DNA from 2 places in the Bacillus sp. FSL K6-3431 genome. Region 2 is predicted to be linked to the other one. Evidence: riboswitches for the same ligand, from Rfam matches in the RefSeq annotation. Region 2 holds a riboswitch; the other holds the start of a gene.
What was found. Region 2 has a riboswitch for thiamine pyrophosphate ahead of MHB53_RS19670 (ABC transporter substrate-binding protein). Riboswitches for the same ligand answer to the same signal wherever they lie in the genome.
Positions count from the first base shown of each region.

Region 1: linked by a shared signal. The riboswitch ahead of thiT (energy-coupled thiamine transporter ThiT) and the one ahead of MHB53_RS19670 (ABC transporter substrate-binding protein) in region 2 are both predicted to bind thiamine pyrophosphate.

Region 1 covers NZ_JBBOCT010000001.1:961,532-977,765, reverse strand. Annotated here, with positions in the region: gene MHB53_RS04950 (hypothetical protein) at 1-667, shown strand, start outside; partial or broken gene MHB53_RS04945 (VOC family protein) at 1,192-1,608, shown strand; partial or broken gene MHB53_RS04940 (class I SAM-dependent methyltransferase) at 2,500-3,198, shown strand; gene MHB53_RS04935 (anti-repressor SinI family protein) at 3,966-4,094, shown strand; TPP riboswitch at 4,573-4,672, shown strand; gene thiT (energy-coupled thiamine transporter ThiT) at 4,743-5,345, shown strand; gene MHB53_RS04925 (SRPBCC family protein) at 5,758-6,201, shown strand; partial or broken gene MHB53_RS04920 (IS3 family transposase) at 6,368-7,357, shown strand; gene MHB53_RS04915 (hypothetical protein) at 7,663-7,980, shown strand; gene MHB53_RS04910 (aminoglycoside phosphotransferase family protein) at 8,281-9,297, shown strand; gene MHB53_RS04905 (hypothetical protein) at 9,765-10,127, opposite strand; gene MHB53_RS04900 (hypothetical protein) at 10,582-10,800, shown strand; gene MHB53_RS04895 (YolD-like family protein) at 10,800-11,132, shown strand; gene MHB53_RS04890 (cold-shock protein) at 11,483-11,665, shown strand; gene MHB53_RS04885 (FAD-dependent oxidoreductase) at 11,789-13,342, shown strand; gene msrA (peptide-methionine (S)-S-oxide reductase MsrA) at 13,454-13,978, opposite strand; gene MHB53_RS04875 (sodium-dependent transporter) at 14,002-15,360, opposite strand; gene MHB53_RS04870 (hypothetical protein) at 15,554-15,826, shown strand; gene MHB53_RS04865 (ABC transporter ATP-binding protein) at 16,098-16,234, shown strand, end outside.
Region 2 covers NZ_JBBOCT010000001.1:4,054,246-4,070,479, forward strand. Annotated here, with positions in the region: gene MHB53_RS19620 (glycerate kinase) at 1-398, shown strand, start outside; gene MHB53_RS19625 (2-keto-3-deoxygluconate permease) at 395-1,486, shown strand; gene larA (nickel-dependent lactate racemase) at 1,825-3,093, shown strand; gene MHB53_RS19635 (UxaA family hydrolase) at 3,196-3,498, shown strand; gene MHB53_RS19640 (UxaA family hydrolase) at 3,488-4,657, shown strand; gene larE (ATP-dependent sacrificial sulfur transferase LarE) at 4,745-5,569, shown strand; gene larB (nickel pincer cofactor biosynthesis protein LarB) at 5,566-6,375, shown strand; gene larC (nickel pincer cofactor biosynthesis protein LarC) at 6,372-7,721, shown strand; gene MHB53_RS19660 (hypothetical protein) at 7,897-8,361, shown strand; gene MHB53_RS19665 (TIGR01777 family oxidoreductase) at 8,559-9,461, shown strand; TPP riboswitch at 9,681-9,790, shown strand; gene MHB53_RS19670 (ABC transporter substrate-binding protein) at 10,005-10,997, shown strand; gene MHB53_RS19675 (thiamine-binding protein) at 11,010-11,300, shown strand; gene MHB53_RS19680 (ABC transporter permease) at 11,300-12,058, shown strand; gene MHB53_RS19685 (ABC transporter ATP-binding protein) at 12,066-12,803, shown strand; gene MHB53_RS19690 (TatD family hydrolase) at 12,808-13,569, shown strand; gene MHB53_RS19695 (hypothetical protein) at 13,629-13,841, shown strand; gene MHB53_RS19700 (DMT family transporter) at 14,183-15,148, opposite strand; gene MHB53_RS19705 (LysR family transcriptional regulator) at 15,404-16,234, shown strand, end outside.

The sequences.
Region 1 (16,234 bases), 3.1 Mb from region 2:
CATGCTGTTGATTGCACCGGTTCTGGGCCCTGCAGCTATGATCCGGGATCAAGAGGCGGGTGCCGCCCATTTCTGGGTATACGAGCAGATCTTCGTCATGATCTCACTTTTCGGGATCGGCATCTTCCTGCCGCTTGCATTGGCGGGGTATACAAAGGCACGTTGGCCAGAGGCGCTGAGTGGCACAACCGACTACAAGGAGTTGCCGGGCAATACTCGACAACTGCAGATCATCTTGGCTAGGATCGTAGCTGCCGGCTGCATTCTGCTCGGTGTCATCAAGGTGTTTTGGGCGGTTGGCGGCTCTTTCGGCATCGACCCGGCAACCATGAGTGAACGCGATGTGTGGTGGCACATGCTGTCATTGAGTACAGGCGTGTGGTCCTTTGCTGGTGCGTGGGGCATACTGGTGGTAGCATCTCGCCGTGGGTCGAGGTGGTTTCTACCCCCTATGGCAGCGGCATGGATTTCATCGGGAGCGTTGTTCACCAACAACCTCTATTCCGCCTTATCTTCAGTTCGACTCGATGCGCCACTCTCCCCAGAGTACCCATTGACATGGTTGTTGACCACACAGGCCGGCATTGTCTTAGGTGTCATAATGGGGATGATTATCCTGCTGGTGCTGCACGAACGCCGTCGAGCCCTTCGAGATGAGTCCAACTGAAGTTGAATACACAGAACCACGGAGATGAATTACCCATAAAAATAGTTAGACCATGATTACAATGATGCAAAGGCTTTAGAATGGTTTTAAAGGAGAAATAATATTTTGGATAAAAGGGTCCAACTTGACTTTGATGTTGCTTTGAATAATGTTCGATCAAATAAATGCTAATAACCTTTGAAAAAAGATCAAAATACGCTTTTAATATATTCAATTGAAGCATTCTGTATAAAAAAGTTTGATTATTTTTGTGACCATTATTCCATTAAAGCCCGATTGTGGAACAACCCATCAATTAGAGGTGTTATTCAGCAATTGTGCCAAAAAATAAGTGAGTAATGGCAGTTGCAATAACAAATTTTACGTTAAATAGGAAGGAAAACAAATAGTTTTTTTGTTCAAAGATCGGGCCCTTTTCTTGAATAAGAGAAGGGGTTTTTTTGTAAGTGAATTGAAGTTAATCAGAAGAAGTTATTTAGTTTAGCTTTGGGACGTACTACTCAACATTAAGGAGGAAATCGATTATGAGTGACACACAGACATTACGAGGACTCACCACAGTCAGTTTTTGGACGGATGATCTAGCAGCGGCAAGTGGCGGTACGCCGAGCTATTGGGCATCGAACGATACTTCGAACGTTCAGGATATGCAGAGTTTCGCCTCGGCGACTACCAGCACGAGCTGGGCCTGATCGATAGCCGATACGCGCCCGATGGTTCAGCGACCGGTCCGGCCGGTGCTGTAGTGTACTGACACGTCGACGATGTAACAGCAACTTTCAAGAAACTGCTGTCTATGGGGTGCGAATGAGTACGAGGCACCCACAGAGCGCGGTGAGGGATTCATCACTGCTTCTGTGGATGTTCCCTTTGGGAACATCTTAGGCATTATGTACAATCAGCACTATTTGGAGGTTTTGGATCCGACCAGAAAAGCGTGACCCTCGCCGTCGGCATTCACAGTTCACCGAGGTTTGGCAAGTTGCACTGTGGGGCGTAGCAATTAAGGGGCTTCACGAGGTAATGTTAATAAAGGACTATTCCAGAAAACCAGCTAATATCTTGTCATGATATTAGCTGGTTTTTATAATGAACTCTTAGAAGGATACGAAAAGAGCGCAATCCTTACTTTGGGTACTTCCAACATTCCGGAAATTCGTACGCTAAGTGAATTCCAACGCAAAAAAGTCAAATACCTGTACGTTAAGGCATTTGGCTTGTTAAATTACTCCACCCTTTATCAATTGAAGAAGCAAAGTTCAAAATTATCCCTTAAAGACTATTACTCTTTTTTAATTATATTTCTTTAAAGTAGGAGTATATAAATTTCAGAGCTTTCTGTTTATCCATCGCTAGTGATTACTGAGTAACTAGTTTTCTTTTTACAAACAACTGCCGCAGCAATTTTGAAATTCCGAAGGTTACTTTGAGTTTGTTGGTATAACGAGCCGCTCATAAACCAGCGTACTGCTTCCATCGGTCCAAGCTTATGAAAGTTGAGCCAAAGAACGACAAAAAGTATTTGCACGACACTCACAAAGCCCCAAAGGAGCGGCGTCAAGAAGGAGCTATTCAATGACTTGAGCTTAACGAAATAACTGTTGGATGTATTGGTATTGATTTTATTAGTTCAGACAACTGTGAAATTAAACATATTGCTGTATCTCAACTGAAAGGGGAAATAAGGTAGGTAATAACATGATTAATTTCGTTTGTGATAAACACTTATTAAGTTTAATTTCTGCAGGGTTATGCTTGTTTTAGGTTTTAAAATTAAATAACTTTATTGTCTTTTTACACTTTGTACCGAGGTTTATGACCTTAGCAAAAAGATTGGTCAATCATTGGGCGGTGACATAGAATATTACCAAGATAAGCTTAAAGATTGTAAGGGACGTATTCTTGAAGGAATGGTCGGTTCTGGCCGTGTAATTATTCCACTTCTTGAAACTGGTCTTATTGTTGATGGAGTTGACTATTCACCTGAAATGTTGGCTTCTTGCCGTCAACGTTGTGAAGAACGTGGCGTGCAAACCAACTTTTATAAATCGAATTTACAGGAACTTTCTTTACCTAATAAATATGAAGCAATTATTATACCAGCTGGTTCATTTTTAACGTGAAGAATCACTTGAAGCTTTGAAGCGAATTTATGATCATCTTGAACCAGGTGGGCGCCTTATACTTGACCTTTTCTTGCCTGACACCAATTTTGAGGTTAGTAAGTTTGGCGGTACATCAACATTCAATTTTCCGAATGGGGATGTAATCACAATGGAGGGTAAACTTGTTGAAGCAGATTTATTTAATCAATATAAAGTTTCATATTTAAAGTACGAAAAATGGCGTGATGGAAAACTTGCTAAAACTGAATTGCAACGTTTTGCCATACGTTGGTATGGCGTAGAAGAATTTAAACTAATTTTAGAAAATATCGGTTTTTCGGATATGTAGTGTCCGCCGATTTCGAATATGGTAGCCAACCAACAAATGGGAACCAGGCTTTCGTTTATGAAGCTATTAGAAAATGATTTATGATTTATTAGTTGAATGACCTCTTAACGCTCCTTAATAGAGCATGAAGGGGTCTTTTCTTTATTTATCTCTATAAATCAACATTAAAATTTAACAGAACTTTGTATGTAAGAGGAATACTCTAATGAGTTTTAGTTCGAATGGAGAGGATGGCAATAATGAAGATGAGTTATTCGTTGCAATAGGAAAATCATTAAAACATTTCTGGCTTTTACTTACCTTATTTCAAAAATGAAAAGGATGTTGGTTATCTAAATACAGAAGTGTCAGACGTAGCCCAAGCCCAATACATGATAAATAAAAAACTTTATTTAAAATACTACTTGTATGCCCTATTTAACGGCGACAGTAGTCTTTTTGAGTTTCAGATATTGTTGTTCAGAATTTATTCAGTGCCATTTGGTAATCTTTACAAGAGCGTTGCTTAAAGGTGATTATACTTTAGGAATTACAAATTGTTTGGATATTTGGGGAATGGACTTTTTCACATTGCATGATACAACGTGAAAAAGGAAAAGGGGAGATGAGCCTAGTAAAAGCAATGTGGGTTTTACGTTCAAATATTTCTATATTGTGGGCTGTTTTATATACGAGAATGAAGGCTTATCACTACCTCTATAGCTAATGTAACAGTATTATGTTCTCGTTTATTTGATATCTTCCTCTTGTTACATTATGCCGGGATCATGCTCAGTCCCTAGTAATTTGGCAAAAAACAAAAAATTGACATTGTGGATTGAAAAATAAAAGAGGAGGAAGCACAATGACAAAACTTGATCCTGAATGGGTGGCATTAATTACTCTTGCGAAGGAGCAGGGGCTAACAATTGAGGAAATAAAAAATCTTTTAAAACGAGGTCCTGGTGTTAAAACGCGGAAAAACATACATTAATCAAATCGACATCAAAAAAGCTGAGTTCACCTACTTAAGGAATAAGTAAAGTATCCTGGGCACATTCTCGAACCATACTTGAATAAGCTAAGTGGTATGGCAAACAAGTCGTATTTTTCGCGAAAAACTTCGCTTCAAGTCAATTCTGTTCCAGTCACGGGCTACCGCAATAAAGACGTTAAAAATTTCGCTATGGTGTATGGATCTCTTCCGAATACAACCCCACCAAGACAGAGATATCAAGCAAGTATGAACCTTAAATCTGAAGCGATAAGACTACTAACCGTAGGAACTACAGGGATAGCCTAATTAATAACTAGTGGTTGCACTGATGATCTTAGGAATCTCCCACTTCAAACAGACCTTAAGATCGTTAAGTGGCGAGTGGTTCAACTGTACAAGTAATCTGACTTATTATATTATTTGTCTTGCATAATATATATTCTTCGTTATAATAGTGATGAGTATAATTGAATCGACGTACCACAGGGGGAGCAAATAGCTGAGAGTGGATAATTAATCCAGACCCTTCGAACCTGTTAGTTAATGCTAGCGCAGGGATGTGGCAGAACAAGAGATAGTAACTTCATATACTATTTCTGTTCCCCTATGGATACGTGCAATACACAAATCATAGGGGGTTTTTTTATGAGTAAAATTTCTTTACAAGCAATGATAGAAGCATCTATTTTTGCAGCGATGGCACTTGTGTTGGATATACTTCCTTCCATCAAGCTTACACCATCTATCTCTATATCAGTTGCTATGGTGCCCATTTTTATCGTTGCGTTTAGGTGGGGAGTTAAGACAGCATGTATCTCAGGCTTATTATGGGGATTACTACAAATTGCTATCGGTGATTATTATATCGTAACACCACTCCAAGGCTTTATAGAATATTTTATTGCATTTACTTTTATAGGATTTGCTGGGTTACTTGCGCCTGTGGTTAGTAAAACAGCATATGAAGGAAAGAAAGCGATGATGGTCCTCACTGTAACCTTAGGCATTTTCATTGGAAGCTTGGGTCGTTATTTTTGGCATTTTATTGCAGGTGTTATTTTCTTTGCTAAATATGCCTATGAAGCAGGTAAAACACCTATCGTTTTTTCCTTCATCACGAATGGTATCACGATGATTTTCTCCTTTTTATTATGTGCCATTGTCATTTGTGTCGTATTATCTATTCGACCTGAGCTAATAAAAACAAATAAAGGGAATCATTTATCGAATAATAGCAAAGCTTCATAATGTGATTTATTTTTGGCATACCAACATAATGAATGCTGCTTTTCTGTCTGCTTATTATAAACAGTCACTACAGTTTTTCCCGATTTATCTAATACTCTGTTGTTGATTTAAAATAAAGTCGCGACGTTTGTAAAAAAGATGCGATGTTTATAAAAAAGTTGCGAAGCATTACCCCTTTGGATTTTTTATCTAAAGGGGTGTTTCGTTGTAAAAGGACTTACTTATTGAGTCAGTGTAAATTAAATTTATAGAAATAATTGAAATGATATATGGATTTTGTGAAAGAATGTACTTAAAGCTAAAACGGGCAGCTTAGTTTAATAAGAGTGTTTTTAGTATTAAGACGAAAAATGTGTAAAATAGGGTATAACGGAAGAAGTTTTAAATATTCTGAAAGAGAGTTGAATTTGTTATGGATACTCAAGTAACTACGAAATTTAGAATAGATAAGCCGTCTAATGAGGTGTTTGAAGCCTTTGTAGACCCTTTAAAAATCGGGAATTTTTGGTTCTCATCGAGTTCCGAAAGATGGGAACAAGGCAAGTCTGTTACATTAAGATATGATGAATACGAAGCAGAAGGCGTTGTAAATGTATTAGAAATCGTGGAAAACATGAAAATCGTGTTTTCATGGGGTGGAGAATCTGATGAAGAAACAGTTGTTACAATTACACTAAAAGAGTTGGATCGTGCCAGTACAATTATTGAGGTAAACGAATCAGGTCTTAATGAAGCTGACCCTCAAATAGTAAACAAAATGCTAGGACAAAAAGAAGGTTGGGTATATATGTTAACGTGTTTAAAGGGCTATTTGGAGAATGGTGTTAGTGATTTGAGAGCAGCAATAATTCATTAGTGTTAAATAACTTCTTATGTTTTTTCAATTACTGGGTTTATCGGAGTTATTGTAAACGGAGTAATACTAAGAAAGTTACAATCTAATTAAATAAATCAGAAGTGCGATTCCTAAAATGAATCGCTTTTTTCTTATTCAACAATCTGTGCTTTGGAAAGGCTACAATGAGCTAACAGCTTCAGCATTAGACCGGTGGATTCGTCAGTCCGAGAGCTCTGGATCCTTTCAAGAGAAAGATAATCGATCTGATAAAGAAAATGAGCTGATCCATCTTAAGAAAGAAATGGCACGCCTTCGAATGGAGAATGACATTTTAAAGCAAGCCGCGCTGATCATGGGACGAAAGTAAATGTGATTCGGATCAATGTCCACAAATACTTTGTATCAGCAATGTGCGGTGTCCTGCAAATTCCAAGAAGTAGTTATTACTATATGCCAGTTGAACAAGAAACCGAAGATGGGTTAGATCATTTGATTCGAACGATATTTCTTCAAAATCGCAGCGCATATGGCACACGCAAAATAAAAGTTGAATTACAAAAGATAGGCCATCAAGTATCCCGCAGACGGATCGGCCGAATCATGCACGAACAAGGTCTAGTATCTAAATACAACATCGCACGATTTAAGCCCCAAAAAACAAAAGTAAATGATGAAGCTGTTGGAAATGTACTGGATCGAAATTTTGATGACCAAGAAGAATCAGCAGTCATTGTCAGCGATTTAACCTACGTGCGCGTACTAAATAAATGGTGCTACGTTTGTTTCTTGGTGGATTTATTGAACCGAGAAATTATAGGCTATAGTGCAGGACCAAATAAAGATGCGGCACTTGTTTACAAGGCTTTTACTAGTGTGAAAAAAGACTTGCGAGACATACAACTTTCTCATACGGATCGTGATGAAGCGTTAAAAACATTTGAGATCAAACGATCGTTGAGCATGAAGGGAAATCCTTATGATAACGTCGTGGCTGAAGCAACATTTAAATTGTTTAAGACTGAATTTACGCAAGATATGCATTTTGAAAGTATTGAATAACTGGCACTTGAACTTAGTGACTATGTCCACTGGTTTAATAACATTCGTACTCATAGTTCACTCTTACTTGAGCTCCGTAAAATATAAACATGATACCCTTAAGAAAAGTGTCTAGTTTAGTGTTGACATACAACTTTAGTGAAAAAAGAGCTTGCATAAACCCCCCTTTTTTTATGCAGCTGCGAGGCTTCCTCAGAAGCCAAAAACGTGGATGTATCAAGGTTGTATAAAATCACGCATAACCAATAAACACGGACACATGAAAACCTCTTGCACTGAGGTGGTTGTTTTATGTTAGCTAGATTTGTATAATGTATTCATCTGATGCTTTGGGATCTTGTTCAATTATAGGGCCATTTAATGGAATAAGTTATGTTAAAATTGAATCAATTTGAAAGCGGAAGAAAGGGGGAATATAATATGGACTTAGCTTTGGACATTGCTCGTATTTCACTGCCTGTTGTAATAGTGGGTGGAATTGCAGTATTTGTAATTCTAAGAATGAAACATAAATATAAGAAAGGTACCCTGGGTAAGAAAAAATCTAAAAGCGCTCAAATTATATTAGATAGTTTAATACCATTCGGAATGATGATTGGTTTTGCTGTTGCTTTACTTTTAAGCATGTTTTCCTCAATTTCCTTACTATCTACAATCACTTGGGGACCCGGGATAGGTTTCTTATTTGGATATTTTGCTTATGAAATTTATAGCAAAAAAGAAGAAATTCATTCGTAATAACTGTCTCCCAGAAAAGGACGCTTTAATTAGCAAGCAGCTAAAAGGGCCATATAATTGAATTGAACAACCCTCTTCAAAAAAACCGATATGTATAGTGAAGGATTTTCACTTATAAATTTTTATAAAACTATATGAATGTAAGTGCTTATCTGTTAGAAATATGTAAAAATTTATTTAAAACGATTCACCATAAGAAAATCATGTTAACCGGATGTATCTATGCCCCGCAACATGATAACGAGTATATCCAGGATAATATGCGCTACCTCATCGACAAAGAAGAAAATGGAGGAATAAATGAATATTGAACTTGAAAAGCTGATTTATGCTTTAAACCAACGGTTCAAGACGAATATCATCTCTACTGACTGCCAAACTATGCCGTTACAGGGCGGATCTGTGGGGAATGTGTACCTGGTAAAGGGGATCGCCGAAACCGTGGATGGCGAAAAATTGCCTTACCGTATAGTGCTGAAAATCCAGAACAAATGGGAGCGTTACGGCGATCCGGGTTCATGGCGTCGAGAATATGATCTCTATTCGTCTGACTTGGGAGCGACTTTCTCGCAAGCCCTCCGTTGGCCGATATGTTATCACGCCGAGTTCAATGCCGAAGTTAATGAATATCATCTGTGGCTGGAATATATCGATGGCGTAACCGATTTAGACTTGACCGGTGACATGTATGAAGAGGCCGCGCTGGAGTTAGGGCGCTTTCAAGGCAAGCTGTATGCGGAGCAACCCGCCGTGCTGGAGAGCCTGACCAACCTGAGCCATCCGGATCTCATGAAGAATACGTATTTGCATTACCGGTCATGGCCGGTCGTCTACGATTATATACGATCGGAAGACTGCGAATTGCCCCTGCACGTGCGGCAAATGCTCATCGACATCGATGAGCAAGCAGACGAGATATTCGCCCGTATTGAAAAATTGCCCCTCGTGCTATGTCACCGGGACTTCTGGATAACCAATCTTATCTATGCTGACGGGAATTTCGCGCTTATCGATTGGGATACCAGCGGATGGGGCTACCTGGGCGAGGATCTCGCAAGCCTGATCGCGGATGAACCGGATATCGATAACATGGTCGAACACTACCAGCGATGCATCCCTGCGTATTACAAAGGCTTTTCGGAGTATGCGGATGTATCCCGAATCGCCGATCATTGTGTCTACGAGATAATCCTTCTCGTATTCGGGTACAGGCTTGTCGAGGGGTATCTCCACACAGAGGCTGATGACGAGAAGACGAAGCATGTCCATACTCTCCAAAAAATCTATGAAATGAAAACCATACCCTTGAGGGTTTAATAAAATTAACAGGCTATCACGTCAGCCTGTTTTGTGTTTATCCCTAAGGGTCAATTTGGGTATTTTTGCATATCCCCCGAAAAAGGGTATGCTTATTCAAGATAAGGGCGCTTTAATTGAACAAGCAGTTAAAAGGATCTTCCAATCGAAGATCCTTTTTTTCAGTGCCTATAACATGCAATTATGTTAACTAGATTTGTATAGAGTATGCATATGATAATAGAAGATCTTCTTCAACTAAACGTCTAGTTGTAGAATGACAATAAAGTTATTTAATTTTGAACCCTCAAACACAGCATAACCTTGCCCTTATTTGTGGGCAAGGTTAAAATAAAGTTGTTTAATTTTTGATGGAAAGACACTTCACCTAAACTTTAAAATAACAATAAAGTCGTTTAAAAATCTAAGTTTTCTTCAACAATCGCGCCCGTTTCAGGAATAACTTGCATGCTGGGTTTATTTAATTCCTATTTTTGTGGATTGACTCTGAGGATTGTTCCACAGGGATCCGAAATCCAGTAACCCTCTGAGTTCTCGTGTACCTCCACTTCATCTCTTCTATTAATGTGATTCTCATGTAAATACTCTGCTGCTATCTTCACATTGTCTGTCTGAATCTCCAGCCATACATCTTGTTGAGAATAATTGTCCATACAATCCAACCACAGTGTGGCATCGCCAAACTGAAAGGCATGTGATTCAGACTTGAAGCCCAAATATGGCAGCTTTATCACTTCCTTATAAAATTGCACCGTCTCGTTGTACTTGAATTTTGGAATCTTTAGGGCAATATTATTTCCACCTTTGAATTCTCCATTTGTCGTTTCCAAAAAGACTACCTCCTTTATTTTTATCTTTACTATACCATCTGCTGCTTTTTTCCATTTCTTCTAGATTGCTATTTCGTTTTTTCTTGCCGATCTTCAACAATCTGGCCCGATTGCTGAATAGAATGACTCGCATTTTTAAAAAACTTTATTGTAAATTAAACAACTTTATTGTAAATTAAACAACTTTATTGTAAATTAAACAACTTTATTGTAAATTAAACAACTTTATTGACACTCAACACTAGTATGTAACAACAGTGCTTTACTTGAAAAGGCCAAATTAAAAAGGGTTGATAAGGTGTTTTTAATCAAACTTTATTTCAAAGCCACATCTGTTTTTTAAAGTGCCTTTCTCAGTAAGAAGGGTTTTTTTTATTTCCTCATTTTTTCCAGTAGTAATTAAACGCATATCCGCATATAATAAATGCAAACAAACGTTCTGAGAGGTGTGGGGATGATGATAGGTTTACTTAAACGAGCTGCTGGATCACAAGATAAATTTGAAATGATTTATTTATCTAATGAAGGAACGATTTCGCAACGTATCATTAAAGTTATTGCTGTTAACGAAATAATAGTAAAAGCCTATTGCTACACAAGAAGACAGTTCCGCACATTTAAGTTAAGCAACATTCTATCTATCGGATCTTTACGACAGAGAAGGGGTGCGTAATGATTAGAGATCGTGGAACGAAAAAGTGGACGGCCATGATGCTACCTGAGCACGTAGCTATGATAAAGGCTATGAATAACGATTATTACAAAATGAATAAGCCGATTCTTGACGAGTATCAATTATCCGAAATTGATGAAAAAATTAACACCGCAGTAGAGTTTCGCTTGCCGGTTAAATTCGAGTTATGGAACGATGGATACACTGAAGAGCTGGAAGGTATTATAAATAAAGTGGACGATATTAATAAGCACGTGCGCATTGTGGATTTAAAAGGTGATTTGATTAATATCGATTACGAGTCAATAATTGAAATAGATTTTGCAGATTAGAAAAATACTTTCAAATGAATCGAGCTTGATCAATTCAACAATTGGAGATAAATTCTCGTTGCAACGAAAAGAGTGAAACTGCCATCAACAAAGTATATAATAGAAATAACGGGATCCTATTTATAATAAAATGACTTTATTTTTGACGATATAAAAAATATAAACATATATAAAGTTATATTGAATATAATAAAAAGGATTAAAAATTCTCTATCGTTATCTGAATACATATCACCAAAAGTAAAATAATATTGCAATTAAGCCTATTATAATGATATATTGCAGGATGATTTGGATTATCCTGTATTTTAGCGTATAATAGAAACATTATGAGAAGGGGGATCTAAGCCATGGCATATAGAAGGGGACCTCAGGAACCTATCCCTGAAGAAGAAACAGTTGTCTGGTCATGTACAAATGAAGAATGTTCTTGCTGGATGAGAGATGCCTTTTCTACTGAAGAAAAAACAGTTTGTCCAATTTGTAAATCAGAAATGGAAAAAGAAACAAGGGTATTACCAGTTATTAGTTGATTATTTATGCAAAATCGCGCAAACAACTCCTGTTCATATTAAGGAGTTGTTTTTTTCTATTTTTTACATGTTTTCCTCGTTTTATGGGAATATCAAGTATAGGATGGAAAAGGAGGATATAATTTGAATACAAAAAATAATCTTGAGGGCCCTAATCATGCGGAATCATATTGGATCAATTCGACGAAATTGGAGTCGTTTCCACAACTAGAAAAAGATATCACAGTAGATGTCGCGATTATAGGTGGGGGGATCACAGGGATTACAACTGCATACAACCTCATAAAAGAAGGTTTTCATGTAGCTGTGCTAGAAGCAAGCTCTGTTCTTAATGGAACTACTGGGCATACAACAGCCAAAGTGACCGCCCAACATGGGTTAATATATAACGAATTAATTAATCAATTTGGCAAAGAAAAAGCTAAGTTATACTATGAAGCAAACATAAATGCAGCAGCCAATATGGAAGAATGTATGAACTTACATGGCATAGAATGCGATTATAAGAAGGAAGACGCATACATCTTTACAACTTCTAAAGACTATTTACAAGACTTGGATAATGAAGCAAAAGCTTATCAAACATTGGGGATTGATGGTGGTATTACAACAGACATTCCATTAGATTTAAAAGTGAAATCCGCTCTTGTTATGTATAACCAAGCTCGATTCCATCCACTTCACTATTTATCGCATTTAATTAACTATATTAAAGAAAATGGTGGGGAAGTATACGAGCGTTCTGTTGCAACTCATATGGAAGATGGAGAACCAGCTACTGTTCATTTTAAAAATGAGGCGAAAGTAACTGCAAAATATGTCATTTCAGCCTCACACTTTCCTTTTCATGATGGTAGAGGTTATTTTGCGCGTTTACATGCTGAACGATCGTATGTACTAGCTGTGAAGCCAGGTAAACCATTCGCGGGTGGTTTATATATTAATGCCGGAAAGCCAACTAGATCCATTAGATCCGTTACAATAAATGGGGAAGAAGCGCTTCTCATTAGCGGTGATGGACATAAAGCGGGACAAGGTGGAGTAGAAATCAAGCATTATGAAGCCTTAGAGAAATTTGCTTTAGACTACTTCGGTGCAAAAGATATAATATATCGCTGGTCTACCCAGGATTTAGTTACAACTGATAAGGTTCCTTACATCGGGAAGATATCAGAAGGCCACGATAATATATTTGTCGCTACAGGCTTCAGAAAATGGGGAATGACAACGAGCACAGTCGCGGCCACGATTATAACAGATTTGATTATTGGTAAATCGAACCCATATGCAGACTTATTTTCTCCATCACGCTTTACTGAAAATCCAGGTGTAAAAGAGCTCGTGAAAGAAAATATGAATGTAGCAGCACATCTTATAAGTGGGAAACTAGAACGGCCTGACAAGGAATTAAAGGATATAAAAGAAGGGGAAGGGTCTGTCGTCACGATCAAAGGTGGAAGGGCAGGGGCGTATAAAACAGAAGCTGGAGAACTGTTTGTAGTTGATACGACATGCACCCACATGGGATGTGAAGTGAACTGGAATAGTGGGGATCGCACTTGGGACTGCCCATGTCATGGTTCAAGATTTTCAGTTGAAGGTGAGGTTGTCGAAGGGCCAGCTGAGACACCTTTGAAAAGAATTGATCCTGAAAGTATTGATTACACAACTTCTTAAGAAAAGCGGAAGATGCCCGTGAAGTTTGCTAGTCGCTGGGCACCTGGAGCTAGACAACAAAAATCAAAACAGCCGATATTCTCCGCTTTGAGAATATCGGCTGTTTATAATTTACCAATGTTTAGTTATGAAGTCGTCACGGCCAGATTTATTACGATCTGCTAAATATTCTTCTTTATTTTTCTTATAAAAGTCTTGATGATATTCCTCAGCAGGATAGAAAATAGGGGCGTTGATAATTTCCGTAACAATTGGCTTTGTAAATTTACCTGATTGAGCTAACTGCCGTTTTGATTCTTCAGCAACTATCTTTTGCTCGTCGTTATGATAAAAAATGGCTGCACGGTAAGAATCGCCTCGATCCTGAAATTGTCCACCAGCATCAGTAGGGTCAATTTGTTGCCAAAAGATATCTAATAGCTGTTCGTACGAAAAGATAGTAGGGTCATATGTAATTTGAACGACCTCATAATGCCCCGAATTTCCAGACTTCACATCGGAATAGGTTGGGTTTTCCACATGTCCGCCCATATATCCAGATACAACGCCGTGAATTCCATCCCATTGATCAAATGGCTTTACCATACACCAAAAGCACCCACCGGCAAATGTTGCTATCTCTAAATTTTTCATCATCATCCATCCTCCCTAAAATTACATTAAAATAACCATTTCCAAACACCTATTACATCAAGAAAAACAATGATAATTGCCGTGGGAGCAATATATCGTATTAAAAAGTACCAAACAGTAAAAATTACCTTGGCATTTCCAGTTCCAACACTAAGCTCATTTAATAATGTTTGTTTAGGTATTTTATAAGCGGCAAATAAAGATATCGCTAACGCTCCTAATGGTAATAATATATTTGAAACGAGAAAGTCTGCAAAATCAAAAATAGATTTACCAAAAAGCATGACATCATCTAAGATGCCGAATGAAAGTGCTGAGGGAATACCGGCAAGAAAAATGAATAGTCCCGTCAGCCAAGTTATCTTTTTCCGCTTTGTATTATTATTCTTTGCTAATGCAGCTACAATAATTTCCAACATGGAGAATGCAGAGGTAAGAGTTGCAAAAAGAAAAAGAATGAGAAAAATACAGAGAAAAATCATCCCATATGGCATTTGATTAAATACTGCGGGTAATACTACAAATAAAAGTCCTGGTCCCTCTGTAGGTTCCATGCCTAGTGAAAAAACCGCAGGAAAAATCGCGAGACCTGCTAGTAAGGAAATAAAAATATTCATTAATACTATAATTGATGCTGATTTCGGCAAACTTTCCGATTTATTTAAGTATGAGCTATAGGTAACCATTACAGAAATCCCAACACTTAAAGCAAAAAACGACTGCCCTAACGCATATAAAATGGTTTTAGAGTCTATAGCAGTGAAATCTGGTAAAAGGAAAAAAGCTACACCTTCACCAGCACCTTCCAGCGTTAATGATCGAATAATTAAGATGATAAAAGAAATAAAAAGTGCTGGCATCATAATTTGATTTGCACGCTCAATTCCTTTTTGAATCCCTTGTGCGACAATCCAGACGGTAATAATCATAAATAAAAACTGTGCACCAACTGCAATATATGGCTGAGAAATAGAGGTTGGAAAGAGTTGTCCATAATCTTGTTCTGCTAAACCTGAAAGCTTACCAGTAAGCGTATTGTATAAATAAATGATGATCCATCCACCAACTACACTATAAAAAGACAATAAAATAAAGCTTGCGGCCATACCCATTCTCCCGATCCAGTGCCATCTAGTTCCCGGAGCAAAAAATCGGTATGCGGAAACCGCATCTTGCTGGGAGCCTCGACCGATTGAAAATTCAGCAAGCAGAACAGGTAAGCCTACTACCAATGTAAACAGTAAAAAAATGAGAAAGAAAGCTCCGCCCCCCGTTGTTCCTGCAACGTACGGAAATTTCCAAATAGCACCTAATCCAATTGCCGAACCGGCAGCTGCCAAAATGAAACCTAATTTTGAAGACCATTGCTCTCGATGTTGATCCATCCATATACCCCTTTATCTTAAAAAATTCCCATAGAATAACCACTCATAATCATAAGACATTTGTGCATGAAAAACCAGTTTTATCAAATGAGATTTTTTGTTAGTAAAGATATCAGTATAAGGACATATCGGAAAGCAAACAATAAAATTGTCCTAAGGTATTTGGACAATACGATTAAAAGGAGTATTATCTGTGAAATCTAATCCTGTCTTACCTTTAAGAAATGACAGATCAAAAAAGTCCAATAAAATGTGGGTTTCACTTATGGCTACCTTAGGGGTCAGCGCTGCTATATATGGAATGAAGAAATATCAAAATGGAAAGTTAATCCGTCCTATTCAGAACGCGATGAAGAAGATGAAAGAAACTGGGATGACAAATCCAGTTGGAATGGCAAAAACACCCCTTACAGAGTTTTCAAAAGAATTTTTAGCAACAAATAACCAAATAAAAGGTCAAAAGTGAAAGCTTTTCAAGAAGTGATACTCCCATAACGCTTCTGGGAATAATCCCTTAAGAATGATCAAAAAACAATGAAACGACTAATCCCTGCCTAAACGGTGGGGATTAAAAATTTGTGTGTGAAGCCAGAGTTTACGTTTTTTGTATTTTTTTTTATGCTTACAATGTATAAAATTAAGAAAAGTCAGACCATTTCACATGACTTTTTGTTTTTTGTAATTTAAAATTACATATATAGATTATATTGATCGTTTATTACTTGGGGGATTGTTACATGAGGAAAGTATTACCTTTCTTAAAGCCATATCGAATATCTATGTCTATAGCGTGGGGTCTTATGTTAATTGAGCTAACCGTAGAACTTTTCCACCCATTGTTTATGGCGAAAATAATCGATAATGGAATTATGCA
Region 2 (16,234 bases):
GAATTGGCGGTGCTTTTCAAGCGTTTTTTCCTTCAACAACGAAACGAGGGGTAGACGTTGTGATGGAATACAGCAAATTAGAAGCAATAATCCAAGACGCGAATCTTGTAATTACTGGCGAAGGACAGGTCGATTTTCAAACGGCATTCGGAAAAACGCCGATGGGGGTCGCGCAGGTAGCTAAAAGCCAAAATGTTCCTACTGTTATTTTAGCAGGGTCAGTCGGCGAGAAAATTCAGGCGCTTTATGAATACGGTGTCATTGGTGTGTACAGCATTATTAACAGGCCAATATCATTGGAACAAGCAATGAAAGAAGCTAGTCTTTTATTAGAGCAATCAGCAGAACAAATATGCCGCACATATTTTTTACATCATGAAGGAGGTACGAAGTTATGAGAATCAAACAAACAATTGAAAAAGTGCCAGGAGGATTAATGGTAGTTCCTCTGATGCTCGGTGCCTTAATAAATACTGTTGATCAATTACACATTCCAGCGGTCATGAATTTCCTGAAATCGCTTGGGGTTGCAAAAACAGCCGATGGTTATTATGAATTATTAAGAATTGGTGGCTTTTCAGAGGAATTATTTAAAAATGGTGCACTTACTTTAATTGCTTTATTCCTATTCTGTGCAGGAAGTCAGATGAATCTTCGAGTTGGCGGAGTTGCCTTGAAAAAGGGTGTATTATTAACAACATCCAAATATTTTACCGGATTAGCGATTGGACTTATCTTTGGATTTTTCTTTGATCCAATGAATGGATTCCTTGGATTATCCACGATTGCAATCATTGCAGCAATGACAAATGGGAATGGTGGTATGTATGCAGCCTTAACAAGTCAATACGGAAACCGCTCAGATGTTGGCGCAGTATCCGTACTTTCACTAAATGATGGTCCGTTTTTCACTTTAATGTCATTAGGGCTTCTTGGTTCGAAATTCCCTGTAATCGCATTCATTGCTGTGCTTCTACCGATCGCAATTGGAATGATCCTTGGAAATTTAGATCCGGAAATACGCAAGTTTTTAAAACCTGGGGAAATTTTGCCGGTACCATTCTTTGCTTTTGCACTTGGTGCAAGTATGAACTTTGCTACTTTCTTCAATCCGAGTGTTGTCGGTGCAGGCTTACTCCTTGGATTTATGACTACAGTATTCACGGGACTAACGGGTGTGCTTGTATTTAAATTGTTTAAGGAAAAAAGTCAAATTGCTCCTGTTGCAGAAGCCTCGACTGCAGGTAATGCCGTAGGAACACCAGCAGCAATTGCCGCGGCAGCATCGGTAGCAGCAGGATCAGGAATGATGAGTACTGCAGAAGCTCAATCTTATGCAGATATTGCAAATTTAGCAACGATGCAAATTTCCATCTCTGTTCTAACGACAGCGATACTCTGCCCAATTGCTGTTATAATGATAGATAAATATCAAAGAAAAAGAGGAATTGATGCTAAGGACGAAAATCCTGGCCAGCCAGCATAAGTAGCATTTTTATTATAAGTGGATGTCCTAAAAGTAGCCAATTGATAATTGATTAATTTGGCATCCTTTGTGAACACACACTTTAAGAATTCCCCTGGCTGAAATCGTCAGGGGTGATTCTGTTTTTAAACTTCATTCAGCAGAAATCCCCCACTTCTATAAGTGAAGGGAGAAATGCGATTTACCCAATTCAGTGGGAGGCAAACTCCGGCTGAAGGAAGTTAAAGCCTCCGGCGGATGTCACAGATTTTCAGAGGAAGTTGTCGAGCGAACTCGATTAAATCTGGACGCAATTCCGCCGAGGCGAAATTGATCTAAAGTTTTGAAAGGAGATTATGATGAAAACAACACTTTTATATGGAAAAGATAATTTAACAATTAATTTACCGAAGGATGCGCATATTCTCGAACCAAAAAATTTACCTGCAGTTGCAGATGAAATGAAGGCGCTTGAGAAGGGGTTACAAAATCCAATTGGTTCTCCACCATTAAAAAAGATGGTAAAAGCAACGGATAAGGTGGCGATTGTTATCAGTGACATTACCCGACCGACACCGAATGAGAAACTCGTTCCCGCATTAATTAAAGAAATGGAGCATGTTCCATTGGAAAACGTTGTCATTATTAATGGAACGGGAACACATCGCGACCAGACAAGAGATGAGTTTGTTGAAATGCTTGGAGAATGGGTCGTTGACAATATTCGCATCATTAATAATCATTGCCATGATAAAGAGACACTTGTAAATGTCGGGCATAGTAAATTTGGTTGTGATGTTTATTTAAACAAGGAATATGTGGAGGCAGACTTCAGAATTGTTACCGGATTTATTGAACCGCATTTTTTTGCAGGGTTTTCTGGGGGACCAAAAGGGATTATGCCAGGAATTGCGGGCATTGAAACAATCATGACTTTTCATAATGCGCGGATGATTGGCGATCCACTATCCACTTGGGGAAATATGGTGAACAATCCATTGCAAGATATGACACGTGAAATCAATATGTTGTGCAAGCCGCACTTTATGTTGAATGTAACATTGAATCGTGCAAAGGAAATCACGAATGTATTTGCTGGGGAACTAATTGAAGCCCATGACAAAGGCTGTGCATATGCAAAAGAGCATGCAATGACGAAATGCGAAGAACGATTCGACGTTGTCATTACTTCCAATTCTGGTTATCCATTAGACCAAAATTTGTATCAAGCCGTAAAGGGCATGAGTGCTGCACATAAAATTGTTAAACAAGGCGGAACAATTATCGTTGCTTCAGAGTGCTCAGATGGGCTCCCTGATCATGGGAACTATGGCGATATTCTACAATTGGCAAGTTCGCCGCAAGAAATATTAGATTTAATTAACGATCCGAACTTTAAAAAGTTTGATCAATGGCAAGTACAAAAACAAGCTGTAGTTCAAGTGTGGGCGGATGTGTACGTGTATTCATTGCTAACGGACGAGCAAGTAACGCAAGCGATGTTAAAACCGTCCCATAATATTGAAGAAACATTGGAAAAGTTAAAAGAGAAATATGGAGAAAATATGACAATTGCAGTGCTACCTTTAGGCCCGCTTACAATTCCATATGTAGATTCTGAAGAATAAAAACTATTTAATTTGACTCCCAAACTTATTATTTAAACTTTGAAGTTAATATGGTATCTTTAAAATAGAGAAAGTGAAGATAATTTGGGAGGAGGCCGGAAGATGTCACAACAGTTTTCGGCTGTATTAATGAATGAGGAAGATAATGTAGCAACAGTTTTAGCTAACTTAGCTGAAGGGTCTAAAGTTAATGCGGTATATGGTGATGTTAGTTATGCGGTTGAATTATTGCAATCGATTCCATTTGGACATAAATTTGCGCTAGATCTAATTAATAAAGGTGAAAAGATTTATAAATATGGGGAAGTGATTGGCGTTGCATCAAGCGACATTTCAAAAGGTGAGCATGTCCATGTTCATAATCTTGAAGGAACGCGTGGTAGGGGTGATTTAAATGCAGAATGATCAGATGTTTTGGGGATATCGAAGGACTGATGGTAAAGTGGGCGTACGTAATCATGTATTAATTTTGCCTACAATTACTTGTGCTACTCAGGCAGCGCATCAAATTACACAGCTTGTTCATGGTACGGTAAGTTTTATCCATCAGCATGGCTGTACGCAAGTTGGCGATGACTATGAGCAAACATTCCGGACGTATCTTGGTATAGGGTTAAATCCTAACGTATATGGTGTAGTCGTTCTTGGATTAGGATGTGAAACCCATCAGGCGAGAAGCGTTGCAGATGAAATTGCAAAAAGCGGTAAACCTGTGGAAGTCGTGTCCATTCAAGAAAATGGGGGAACTCTACAAACAATTGCTAATGGGGCAAAAATTGCTGCGAAAATGGTACAAGATGCTTCAGCTGTTATGCGTGAGCAGTGTCATGTCAGTGAATTGATCATTGGTACGGAATGTGGCGGGTCAGATGCATGCTCAGGCTTATCAGCAAATCCAGCTGTGGGACACGTAAGCGATTTAATTGTTGAAGCGGGTGGTACGGCTATTTTGGCGGAAACGACAGAATTAATCGGTGCGGAGCATTTGCTAGCTAACCGTGCTGTTGATGATAAAACAGTAAAACGTGTATATGATGTAATCAAGCAAGCCGAAGGTAGAGCTCTTATGATGGGCGTCGATATTCGTACAGGAAATCCGACACCTGGAAATATTGAAGGTGGACTAAGTTCTCTTGAGGAAAAGTCACTAGGCGCATCAACGAAGTCTGGTACAAGTCCACTTCAAGAATTAGTAGACTATGCGGAAATTCCGACTAAAAAAGGCCTTGTTTGGATGGATACACCGGGTCAAGATATTGAGCAACTTACAGGTATGGTTGCTGGAGGTGCGCAAGTTGTTTTATTTACAACAGGGCGTGGAACACCAACTGGATCTCCGATCGCGCCCGTGATTAAGATATCAACAAACACAGCGATGTTTGAAAGCATGAACGATAATATGGATTTGAACGCTGGGACAATTATTGATGGAAAAGAAACTGTCCAGACAGTTGGTCAGTCCATATTTGATGAAATAAAATCAGTTTCATCTGGAAAACTAACAAAATCGGAAATTCTAAAACAACATGATTTCGGAATCTGGAGAATTGGACCGACATTTTAATCTAAATAAATTATGTAGGAATTCCAACTTAGGATGCGTAAAACGTCAAAAGACCCGTAATTGAAAGGGTCGATAGGAGGGCGCAAGATGAAACCGACATTGCAACAAAAGAAGGATCAACTAATTAATATTTTGCAAGAAATGGATAATGTACTAGTAGCTTTTTCAGGAGGTGTGGACAGTACTTTCCTACTTGCTGTGGCAAAAGAAGCACTTGGAGATAAATTACTTAGTGTTACTGCGGCATCTGATACTTTTCCAGACAGGGAATTTCAGCTTGCGAAGAGTCTAGCGGCGGAACTTAAGGTTGAGCATATCGAAACGCGAATAAGTGAGCTAACTAATGCGGAATTTGTTAAAAATGATTCCAATCGGTGTTTCCATTGTAAAAATGGATTGTATAATCATTTGTTGGAGCTAATCACCACATATGGAGACCGTTATACGATCATAGATGGATCTATTATGGATGACCTTGGTGAGCATCGTCCCGGAATGGATGCGGCACGTGCACTCGGTGTACGTAGTCCGCTTCAAGAAGCAGCATTTTTTAAAGAAGAAATTAGAGAACTCTCAAAAGAAATGGGCTTAAGAACATGGGATAAACCATCATTCGCATGCTTGTCTTCAAGAATTCCGTATGGCACTGTAATTACGAGAGAGAAGCTGAATCAGCTTGATTTGGCAGAGGATTTCCTTTTGGGGATTGGGTTATATCAAGTTCGCGTTCGCCACCATGATCAAGTTGCTCGGATTGAGGTAGATAAGCAGGATATGCTACGTGTTGTGGAGCAGCATGAAGTAATATCACGCGCGTTGAAGTCATTTGGATTTTCGTATGTTTCCCTTGATTTACAAGGATACCGTTCAGGCAGTATGAATGAAGTGCTACCAGAGGAAACAACTGTATGAGCAATGGTCTGAAAGCTGTTTTAAAACAAGTTGAACAAGGATTACTATCTGTAGAAGAAGCGATGAAAAAGCTTGAACCAGAGGAAGACTTAGGTTATGCGACACTCGATTTGCAACGGGAGGAACGCACTGGCTTCCCAGAAGTCATTTATGGTGAAGGCAAAACGCGTGAACAAATAGTAGGTATTTTTTCAAAGCTGATGGAACATCATCAAAAAGTATTGGCAACAAGAGTTGATATTGAGAAAGCAGTTTATATTTTAGCAGAATTACGTTCGATGTATCCAGAAGACATCTTTCATTATCATGAAGCTGCACGTACATTACACTGGATTGCTTCAGATTTTCAAGAAAGCTGGAAAGAAGGCTATATTGCTGTTGTTTGTGCCGGTACGTCTGATCTACCTGTTGCGGAAGAAGCGGCAATTACTGCGGAATTAATGGGAAATAAGGTGGAACGAATAAATGATATTGGCGTTGCAGGCTTACATCGGCTTTTAAATAAAGCTAAGCTAATTGAAGATGCCAATGTTGTAATTGTCGTTGCCGGCATGGAAGGAGCTCTCGCCAGTGTTGTTGGCGGTCTTGTATCTAAGCCGGTTGTGGCAGTTCCGACAAGTGTGGGTTATGGAGCGAGCATGAATGGACTTGCAGCATTACTTGCCATGCTTTCAAGCTGTGCGAGCGGCGTTTCTGTTGTAAACATTGATAATGGTTTTGGCGCAGGTTATTTCGCAGCTACGATGACAAATACGATTGAATCAGCTGTTCATACAGCATTGACCAGAAAGGGATGTAATGAGTGAAAGTTCTATACATTGACTGTTTTTCGGGAATCAGCGGAGATATGATGGTCGGTGCTTTAATTGATGCCGGCGCTTCTCCCGAACGGATTGAACGTGAATTAAAAAAATTAAATGTATCTGGATATAGCCTTGAATGGAAAAAGGTAATGAAAGAAGGAATCAGTGCGATCAAGTTTGATGTGATTTTGACTGATGAAGTGGCGGATAATAACAGCCATGACCATACACATGATCATCAGCATGAAGACTATCATAGCCACGATCATACCCATCAACACGAACACGGGGATCATGAGCACCATTCTCACGAACATAACCATGACAATCACGCTGATCAACATAGCCATAGTCAACATTCACATAGTCATAGCCCTCATAGCCACTATGCTGATATTATTAAACTAATTGATGAATCGGATCTGGATCAAGGCGTAAAGAGTCGAAGCAAACAAATTTTTGCTCCGATTGCCAAGTCAGAAGCGAAAATCCATGATATGCCACTTGAAGATGTACACTTTCATGAAGTGGGTGCCGTTGATTCGATCGTTGATATCATCGCGACAGCCATTGCACTTGAAGAATTAGAAATAAAAAAAATCGTTACGTCACATGTACCGCTTGGTTCTGGTCATATTCATATTGACCATGGTGTATATCCAGTTCCAGCTCCAGCAACGCTTGACATGATGAAAAATGTGCCGATTGCTCCAAGCAATTTGCCATTTGAATTGACGACTCCTACTGGAGCAGGGATTATTGTAAGCCAAACAGATTCCTTCGGTACGATGCCTGCGATGAAGGTGACTTCTGTTGGGTATGGAGCTGGTACGAAGAATATTCCAGGCCGACCGAATGTCTTACGTGTTATGGTTGGTGAACTTTTACAAGGAAATGAATATAGCTCAGGTCATTCTGAAACGATTACCGTACTAGAATGTCAGCTTGATGATATGACTGGTGAGGCTTTTGGTTATGTGATGGAAAAGTTGTTAAATGAAGGCGCACTTGATGTATATTACACGCCAGTTTTTATGAAAAAAAACCGACCAGGTATACTGATTACCGTGCTTGCTCCTAATGACCAAGAAGCTAGATTAACAGAAGTGCTTTTTCAGGAAACGACGACGCTCGGAGTGAGAAAAAATACTTGGTCCCGAAGCATTTTGGATCGGGAAATAGTAACTGCAGATACTCCTTATGGAAAAATTAAAGTGAAGCAAGCTTTGAAAAAGGGGACAGTAATGCGACAGGTTCCAGAATATGAAGATGTAAAACAGGTAGCACAAGCATTTGGAGCAACTTTTCAGGAAGTATATCAAGCTGCTATACAGGCAGCTAATAATTGAAAGTTTTCTGTAGTAAAATTACAATCGGAATTCTATAATTCTTCATCATACGAATCAAGAAAGCAATTTGCTAACTGTTGATCTTTGATCGGAAAAATAATTAGTCATATTCATGTTTAAACACTCGTCATAAAAGGTAATTGAGTAAGTAAAAGAAATTTTAGGGGCGATAAATATGAGTACAGTTTTTTCAAAATCAAATGAAGATTCGAAAGTAAAAGTTGGATCCAATCTACAGATCAAGGCGTTTATCAAAGGTGAACCATCACCATTTCTGAATCTAGATTATCAGAATACAAAGGTTTATGAACTCACAGATTATACGCTGCGAACACCATTTGAGAAGATGGACGTATTTAATGAATTGTTGCAGCTAGAACAAAATTGTGAGTTAGTAATTTTACCAGTTACGGAAGCGACAACAGCACTTTTGCGTGATATCCCGAAGGATGAAACATATGATAAAACGGCATCACTTTTCAATATGCTTTCGTCAGTCAAAGAAACAATAGAGCGAGATCGGTCGTTTATTATCGCAGAGAATGGAGTTTGTGCTGATCTACTACATAAACTTAAGGCATTAGGCTTTTCTTTAAAAGAGAAAACAGAAGCTGAGCTGAAGGCAATTGAATTAGCTTGATTGAACGAACCGATCTGACTTAAACGAGTTGATCGGTTTTTTGTGAAGTCAGAAAGTGTAAGTGAATTTTGTGTTAGCTCCAACAGATACTACGTACTTTAGTGCCGATACCACTGGTCGAGCGAACTTAGGAGATGTTCGGTAATGCACATATGTAGTGTTGAAGGCGCCTGCATTTTTCTGAAAGAGGGGATCACATGCATGTTGTTATTGCGGGAGGAAGTGGTTTTGTTGGCCAGGTGTTGCAAAATCGATTATTGCATGCTGGATATGAGGTAACAATTTTGACGAGAAGTCCTAATAAAGTGAAGCAAACAGACCGGCTTCATGCAGTTCAATGGCTTGCTGATCAAAGTGAGCCTGAAAATCATCTCACTAATGTAGATGCGATTGTCAATTTAGCAGGTGAGTCAATAAATGGATTGAGATGGACGAAAGCAAAGAAAATTCGAATTTTACAAAGTAGAATGATAGTGACAAAGGAAATTAATCGTATCATCAGTGTGCTTGATCAGAGACCAAAAGTGTTAATAAATGCATCTGCAGTCGGATTTTATGGTATGTCAGAAAAAAACACTTATACAGAGAAGGACGACTCTATTGCAACAGATTTTTTAGCGACTGTTGTGAAAGCCTGGGAAATTGAAGCGCAAAAAGCGGAACAATATGGTGTTCGGACAGTTATGGCTAGGTTCGGGATTGTACTTGGTTATGATGGGGCACTACCGCTAATGGTGCTTCCGTATAAATTATTTATTGGAGGCACTGTTGGAACTGGAAGGCAGTGGGTATCATGGGTACATGTTGCGGATGTGGCTGGATTAATTCAATTTTCGATCGAACATCACACTATTTCCGGACCGCTAAACGTGACTGCACCCGAGCCAATAAAAATGAAAGAGTTCGGAAAAACAATTGGGCATGTCCTTCATCGTCCACATTGGTTACCTGTTCCGAGCTTTGCACTACAAGTGCTATTAGGAGAAATGAGTGAAATACTAATTAACGGGCAACGAGTTCTTCCAGAAAAGGCGATGGAACATGGTTATTCGTATGAATATCCTACTTTGGAGAAGGCTTTAAGTAACTTATGGAATTAGCGTTGAAAGTTATAGAAATAATGGCGAAGGTTATAGAATTATGGATGAAAGTCACCGAAATAATCGTCCTAGTTAGGGAGTGATCAAGAAGAAGTAGATCATTTATCAACATAAGTTTTTAACTGGATTTTAATAATTATTCGTCATTTCAGTAATGGTTATAGCATTTAACTGGTTTATCCCTCTTAATCTGCTATAATGATGAAGGAAATATAAATATGTGAAATGTGGGGGAACCGGTTATGCTGGTTGAGATAGTATCCTTAAGATACTGACCCTTTGAACCTGCTCTGGCTCATACCAGCGAAGGGAACGTCAATTCATTCATTAATGAGTGTTCTTACAGACGCCCGGGTTCTTATCCCAGGGCGTTTTTTCGCATCTAGATCCAGCGTCTAACTAACACCTCGATTCACAAGTAGCTCTGATTCGTGGCAAACCGTGCAGATCATCATTTGCCTGTCAGAGCTGTTCAAGGCGCTTGTGCTTTTGTTGTTTTAGCGGTTCCTTTTCTCTATTTTATAGATTAGGAGGAAATAAGGAATGAAAAAGTGGTTAATTAGTATTATTGGACTGTTTTTATTAGTAGGCTGTGGCTCAGGCGCAGACGATATCAAAGGTAAGGGTGAAGATAATTCGCTAAAAAAAGTATCCCTCGTATTGGATTGGACCCCAAATACGAATCATACCGGATTATATGTAGCGAAAGAGAGGGGATTTTTTAAAGATGAGGGTCTGGATGTAGATATTATTATGCCTGGTGAAGCTGGAGCAGATCAACTCGTTGCCTCAGGTAAATCTGAGTTTGGTATTGGTTATCAAGAAAGCATTACGGAAGCAAGGGTGCAGGATGTACCAATCGTGTCGATCGGCGCTGTGATTCAGCATAATACATCAGGTTTTGCATCGCCTGTTGCTAAAAATATTCAATCACCAAAGGACTTCGAAGGGAAAGTATATGGTGGTTGGGGTGCACCTGTTGAGCAGGCCGTACTATCATCGTTAATGTCTTCAGAAAATGCCGATATTAAAAAGCTTGAAACGATTAATATGGGTGATACGGATTTTTTCACAGCGGTAAAAAGAGACATTGATTTCGCTTGGATATTTTATGCGTGGACTGGTGTAGAAGCTGAACTTCGTGGCGAGGAAATCAACATGATATATTTAACGGATTATACGGATAAACTGGATTATTATACACCTGTCATTACGACGAATGAAAAAATGATTAAAGACGATCCAGAGACGGTAAAAGCATTTATGGCTGCAACTTCCAAAGGCTATGAATTTGCCATTGATAATCCTCAAGATGCAGCGGATATTTTAATAAAAGCTGTGCCAGATTTAGATCCTGAACTTGTGAAAAAAAGCCAAGAATGGCTTGCGCCAAAGTATAAGGATGACGCTCCGAGATGGGGAGAGCAAAAACAAGAAGTATGGAAAAACTATACAGACTGGATGCTCGAAAATAAATTACTTGAAAAAGAGATAGATGTGGAAAAAGCATTTACAAATGAATTTTTACCTAAATAGGAGGGCTTTAATATGGCAAACGCATTAATTAGCATCCAAATTATACCGAAACCAAAGAATGGTGAAGATGTTTATCATTACGTGGATGAAGCGATCAAAATCATCGAGGATTCCGGAGTGAAATATCAAGTCAGTCCATTGGAAACAACAATGGAAGGTGAATTATATGAGTTAATGAATGTGATCGGGAAAATGAATGAGCGAATGACGGAAATGGGTAGTAGCAATGTTGTTTCGCAAGTTAAAATTTTATATCAGCCGACTGGGGTTGAAATGAGCCGACTAACGGAGAAATATCGCTGATGCTGTCTATGTTAAAAAAAGGATGGAAGCCGGTAGCGGTTCTCATCCTTTTATTAATCATCTGGGAGCTAGCAGTAAAATTGGCGGAGATTCCAAAATGGTTGCTGCCAGCGCCAAGCGTTATCTGGCATGAGGCGATTAATGGGTTCGATCAATTTCTACCCCATATACAGTCAACAATCGTGCTAGCATTAGTCGGGTTTATGATTGGTTGTTCGATCGGACTTTTTGTAGCGATTCTATTGCACTTGCTTCCCGGTGTACGAGAGGCCGTTTATCCGTTACTGATTTTATCGCAAAATGTACCTATTATTGTGCTCGCACCGCTGCTTGTTATTTGGTTTGGTTTTGGCCTTTTGCCGAAAATGATCGTCATCACGCTCGTATGTTTTTTCCCAGTGACGATTGCTGCCCTTGGTGGTTTTCGCAATCCACCTACTGAAATGAAGCATTATATGCTAATGGCTGGAGCATCAAAAACACAAATTTTTTCAAAATTGGAATGGCCTCATGCGTTGCCTGCTCTTTTTTCCGGTCTGAAAATATCTGCTACATATAGCATGATGGGTGCTGTAATCTCTGAATGGCTTGGTGCGAAAAAAGGGATAGGGGTATATATGACGCTTGCTTCCTCATCGTTCCGAACGGAGCGTGTATTCGTAGCGATTATGATAATCATGATTTTGAGCATGCTTTTTTTCAGTATCATTACTGCTGCAGAAAGATGGCTTGTAAAGTGGAACGGAAAGGGAGAGTGAGGCTATTTTGGGCACATTAGAAATTAACAAGCTCTCGAACAGTTTTGATGGGCGTGAAATATTAAAAGACATCAATCTTAACATAGAGGAAGGGGGGTTTCTAACAATTCTTGGTCCATCCGGGAGTGGGAAAAGCACATTATTCCATTTGATTGGCGGTTTACTTGAACCTGATCATGGTTCTATTGTTTTGGATGATGTAAACATTACCGGAAAACGGGGACTAATTAGTTATATGCCCCAACAACCTGCGCTATTTCCATGGCGAACAGTTTTACAAAATGTGCTGCTTGGTCAGGAATTGCAAGGGAAAATAGAAATGGATAAGGCTTTAAAAATGATTAAACGTGCTGGGTTGGAAGGCTATGAACAAGCATTTCCAGACGCGTTATCTGGTGGAATGAAGCAGCGAGTTGCGTTTATTCGTGCTTTATTAAGTCCACAGTCCCTCATTTGTTTGGACGAACCATTCTCTGCTTTAGATGATTTTACACGACTGGAAATGCATCAATGGTTGATGTCTATTTGGGCAGAGTATAAAAAAACTATTTTATTTGTTACCCATAATATTGATGAAGCGCTATTTCTTTCGGATCGTATTATAGTCCTGTCTTCTAATCCAGCTCAAATTGTAAATGAATTCGTGATTCCATTCGAGAGACCGCGAAAAGATGAATTAATATTATCTGATGAATTTCTTGAATGGAAACGAAAGCTAAGCAATAGTATTTTTCAAAGGCGGTAATATCATGGATAAAATAATTGATGCTCATATTCATCTGGATCATTATGATGACGATGAAATAGATCGGATTATAGCAACATTGGAACAAGTTCATTGTGATAAGATAATTACTGTTTCCTTTGATTTAGCGTCATGTAAGAAAAATCTGCTATTAGCGGAAAAGTATTCAAAGGTAGTGCCTGCTTTTGGGTTTCACCCGGAACAGGCTATACCTACTGACGTTCAATTTGCAGAATTGCTTGCCTGGATGGAAAAGCACCAAAATAAGATGTGCGCCATTGGGGAAATCGGCTTACCTTATTATTCGCGACCTGTTAGTATTGATCCATATGTGGAGTTGCTAGATACATTCTTGAAATTGGCGAAAAAATGGGACAAACCAGTTGTCCTTCATGCTGTATACGATGATGCGCCAATCGTGTGTGATTTGCTGGAAAAAAATAATATAGAAAACGCACATTTCCATTGGTTTAAAGGTGATGAGGTGACCGTTTCACGAATGATTAACAATGGCTACCATATTTCTGTCACTCCAGATGTTTTATATGAAACAGAAATTCAACAACTCGTACAAAAATATCCGCTTGGACAAATGATGGCTGAAACAGATGGACCATGGCAATTCGAAGACGTCTTTTCAAAGGAAATGACTCACCCGAAGATGATTCACCAATCGATTGCTAAGATAGCTACGATAAAAAAAGAATCATTGACGGATGTTTATCAGGTATTGTACGAGAATACAATAAAATTTTATAATATATAGCGAATGTTTCAACTCTACTTGATAGGGAAAAAGGATAGAAAAGAGTTGGAGGTCATTTGATGAGCCACGAACCAACACAAAATAAGATTAAGCGTGAGGAAACTTTAGCAGAGCGTAATGATAAAGACAAAGCATTTAAGACAGATAAAGAAAAACAAGCACAACGAGATCAGCTGCTCATGCCTATTGACGACATCTCAGATGAACTCATCGAAGAACGGGAGAAAAATGAGAAAGACAAACGTGGATCCGCAGGACTAAAGGATAACTAACAGAGTGACCGACATTACTTACTTAGGGATGTCGGCTTTTTAATGTGAGCGGCTCATAAAAACAGCGAGTGGCCAGTAAACCATGGTGAGCGGCTCATAAAAACAGCGAGTGGCCAGTAAACCATGGTGAGCGGCTCATAAAAACAGCGAGTGGCCAGTAAACCATAGTGAGCGGCTCATAAATACCGTGAGTGACCAATAAACCACTACAGGCTGCCAATCAAGTTGATAATTGTAGCGATTTGATGATTTTATTGCGATTATCCTCTTATGCTCGAATTGCCACATGCAAAATATCAAAAAAACGGTAACATACTAGAGGAGATTACCGTTTTACTCAATTATGAAGCGGATTGTAATTGTCTTCGCAATGCGTGTAATCTTTCTTTTTCCATTTTCTTCCGCTGGAATACATTGTTTAGCAAGAGGGCTGTGACTACGAGGAGCATGCCGATAAGATCATAAACAGTTAACGCGTATCCTTGAATAAAAGTGACTATAACTGTAGTAATTGGAACAAAGTTAATAAAAAGTAGTCCATTTACAGGTTTAATGATCCCTACGCCGATATTCCAGCCAAGTAGTGCGATTACGCCAGGGAAAATGATCATAAATGCAAGATCCCATTTTACCGAGTAAACGGCAGATATAGTTGGAACTTCTACCCACCCAATTACCGTAGCAATAAGTACAATAATCGTTGAAGTGATTGTTCCATATAAACATGTAAGTGTTGAATAACGAAGCGCGGACCAATTAGTGAATTTCCCGCCACCCATTGTATAAACAACCCAACCAATTACTGCAGCGAGAAGAGCAAGAATTGGAACAAGTTGATTGCGCATAGTCAATAAGCTCGACATATCGCCTTTTGTGATGACAAGTATTACGCCGATAAAAGCGATTAATATACAGCTAACAGTGTAAAAGTTAGGGCGTTTTCCTTGAAGCGCCCACAGAATTAGGACGGAGATCATTGGCATGAGTGATTCCATTATGGAAGCTAATAGCACTCCCGATTCTCCAATTGCATCTTGGCCCCAAAAGATGAATAAATTATAGACTGTAAATGCCATTGTGCCAAAGAACCAGAGAAAAAATCCTTTACCATCTGTTTTAAAAGCCTGTTTTCCTTCTTTTATCCACAACATGATTATTAATATAATAGCAACCGGAATATATCGTAAAATAGTAAAATACAAAGGTTCGATATATTGAAATGAATGATGGGCGACAGGAAACATCGCACCCCATGATACACTAGCAATTAAACATAAAAAAGCACCATATATAAAGCTCTTCCTCAATGTGTCCCCTCCTTCGCGTGTTAATTCGACCATAATCTACATACTATTTAACATTAGACTGACTATCATGTAAAATGATTAATAATGATGATGGATATCATTATTAATGATATCCATCATTGCACAAAAAAGATGGATCGAAGGTTTAGTCCCTATTTGGGATGATTAGCACTCAAATCAGTAGCATTATTATTGCTTGATTTCAAATGAATTAGCTATCAATTACGTTTTAACTAGTTTGGGAGGGGATTTTCCATGGAATTAAAAGATTTATATATTTTTATGAAAGTTGCTGAAAGTGGTAATATCAGCAAAGCAGCAAAAGAATTAAATTATGTGCAATCAAATGTGTCAGCAAGAATTCAGAGGCTAGAAGAAAAGTTGAATACACCGGTTTTTCATCGTCATAATCGGGGAATTACATTAACGCCTGAAGGAAAACAATTAATTACCTATGCGGAAAAAATCTTATCTTTGGTTTCCGATATGGAGAAAGCTTTTCAAAATTCGGACATGCCCACTGGGAAACTTGAGATCGGTTCAGTAGAGACGGTTATTCAATTACCATTAATATTGTCAAATTACAATAAAAAATATCAACACATCGATTTATCATTATCGACGGGAGTAACAGAACAATTAATTGATGAAGTGCTAAATTATCGATTAGATGGTGCATTTGTTACGGGCCGTAGTAATAGGGTTCATCCAGATCTAGTTCAGTATGATGTGTTTGAAGAAGAGCTTGTACTGATTTCCGATATAAATCCTGTAACGATTGAACAGTTAAAGGAGAAGCCATTTCTTGTATTTAACTCGGGATGTGGTTACAGGGCAAAATTAGAAGAATGGCTAAGAGATGAACAGGTTGCCACTTCGAAATTCATGGAATTGGGAACTTTGGAAACAATATTGGGAAGTGTATATTCAGGTTTAGGAGTTACTTTTGTTCCGCGCTCTTCCGTAAAGTATCATGAAGAGCGGGGATTAATTCAATGCCACAAGATCCCTGCGGAGTATAGTAAAATAAAGACTGTTTTTATTCGAAATAAAGAAGCATTTCTTACCTCTTCCTTGGAAAAATTT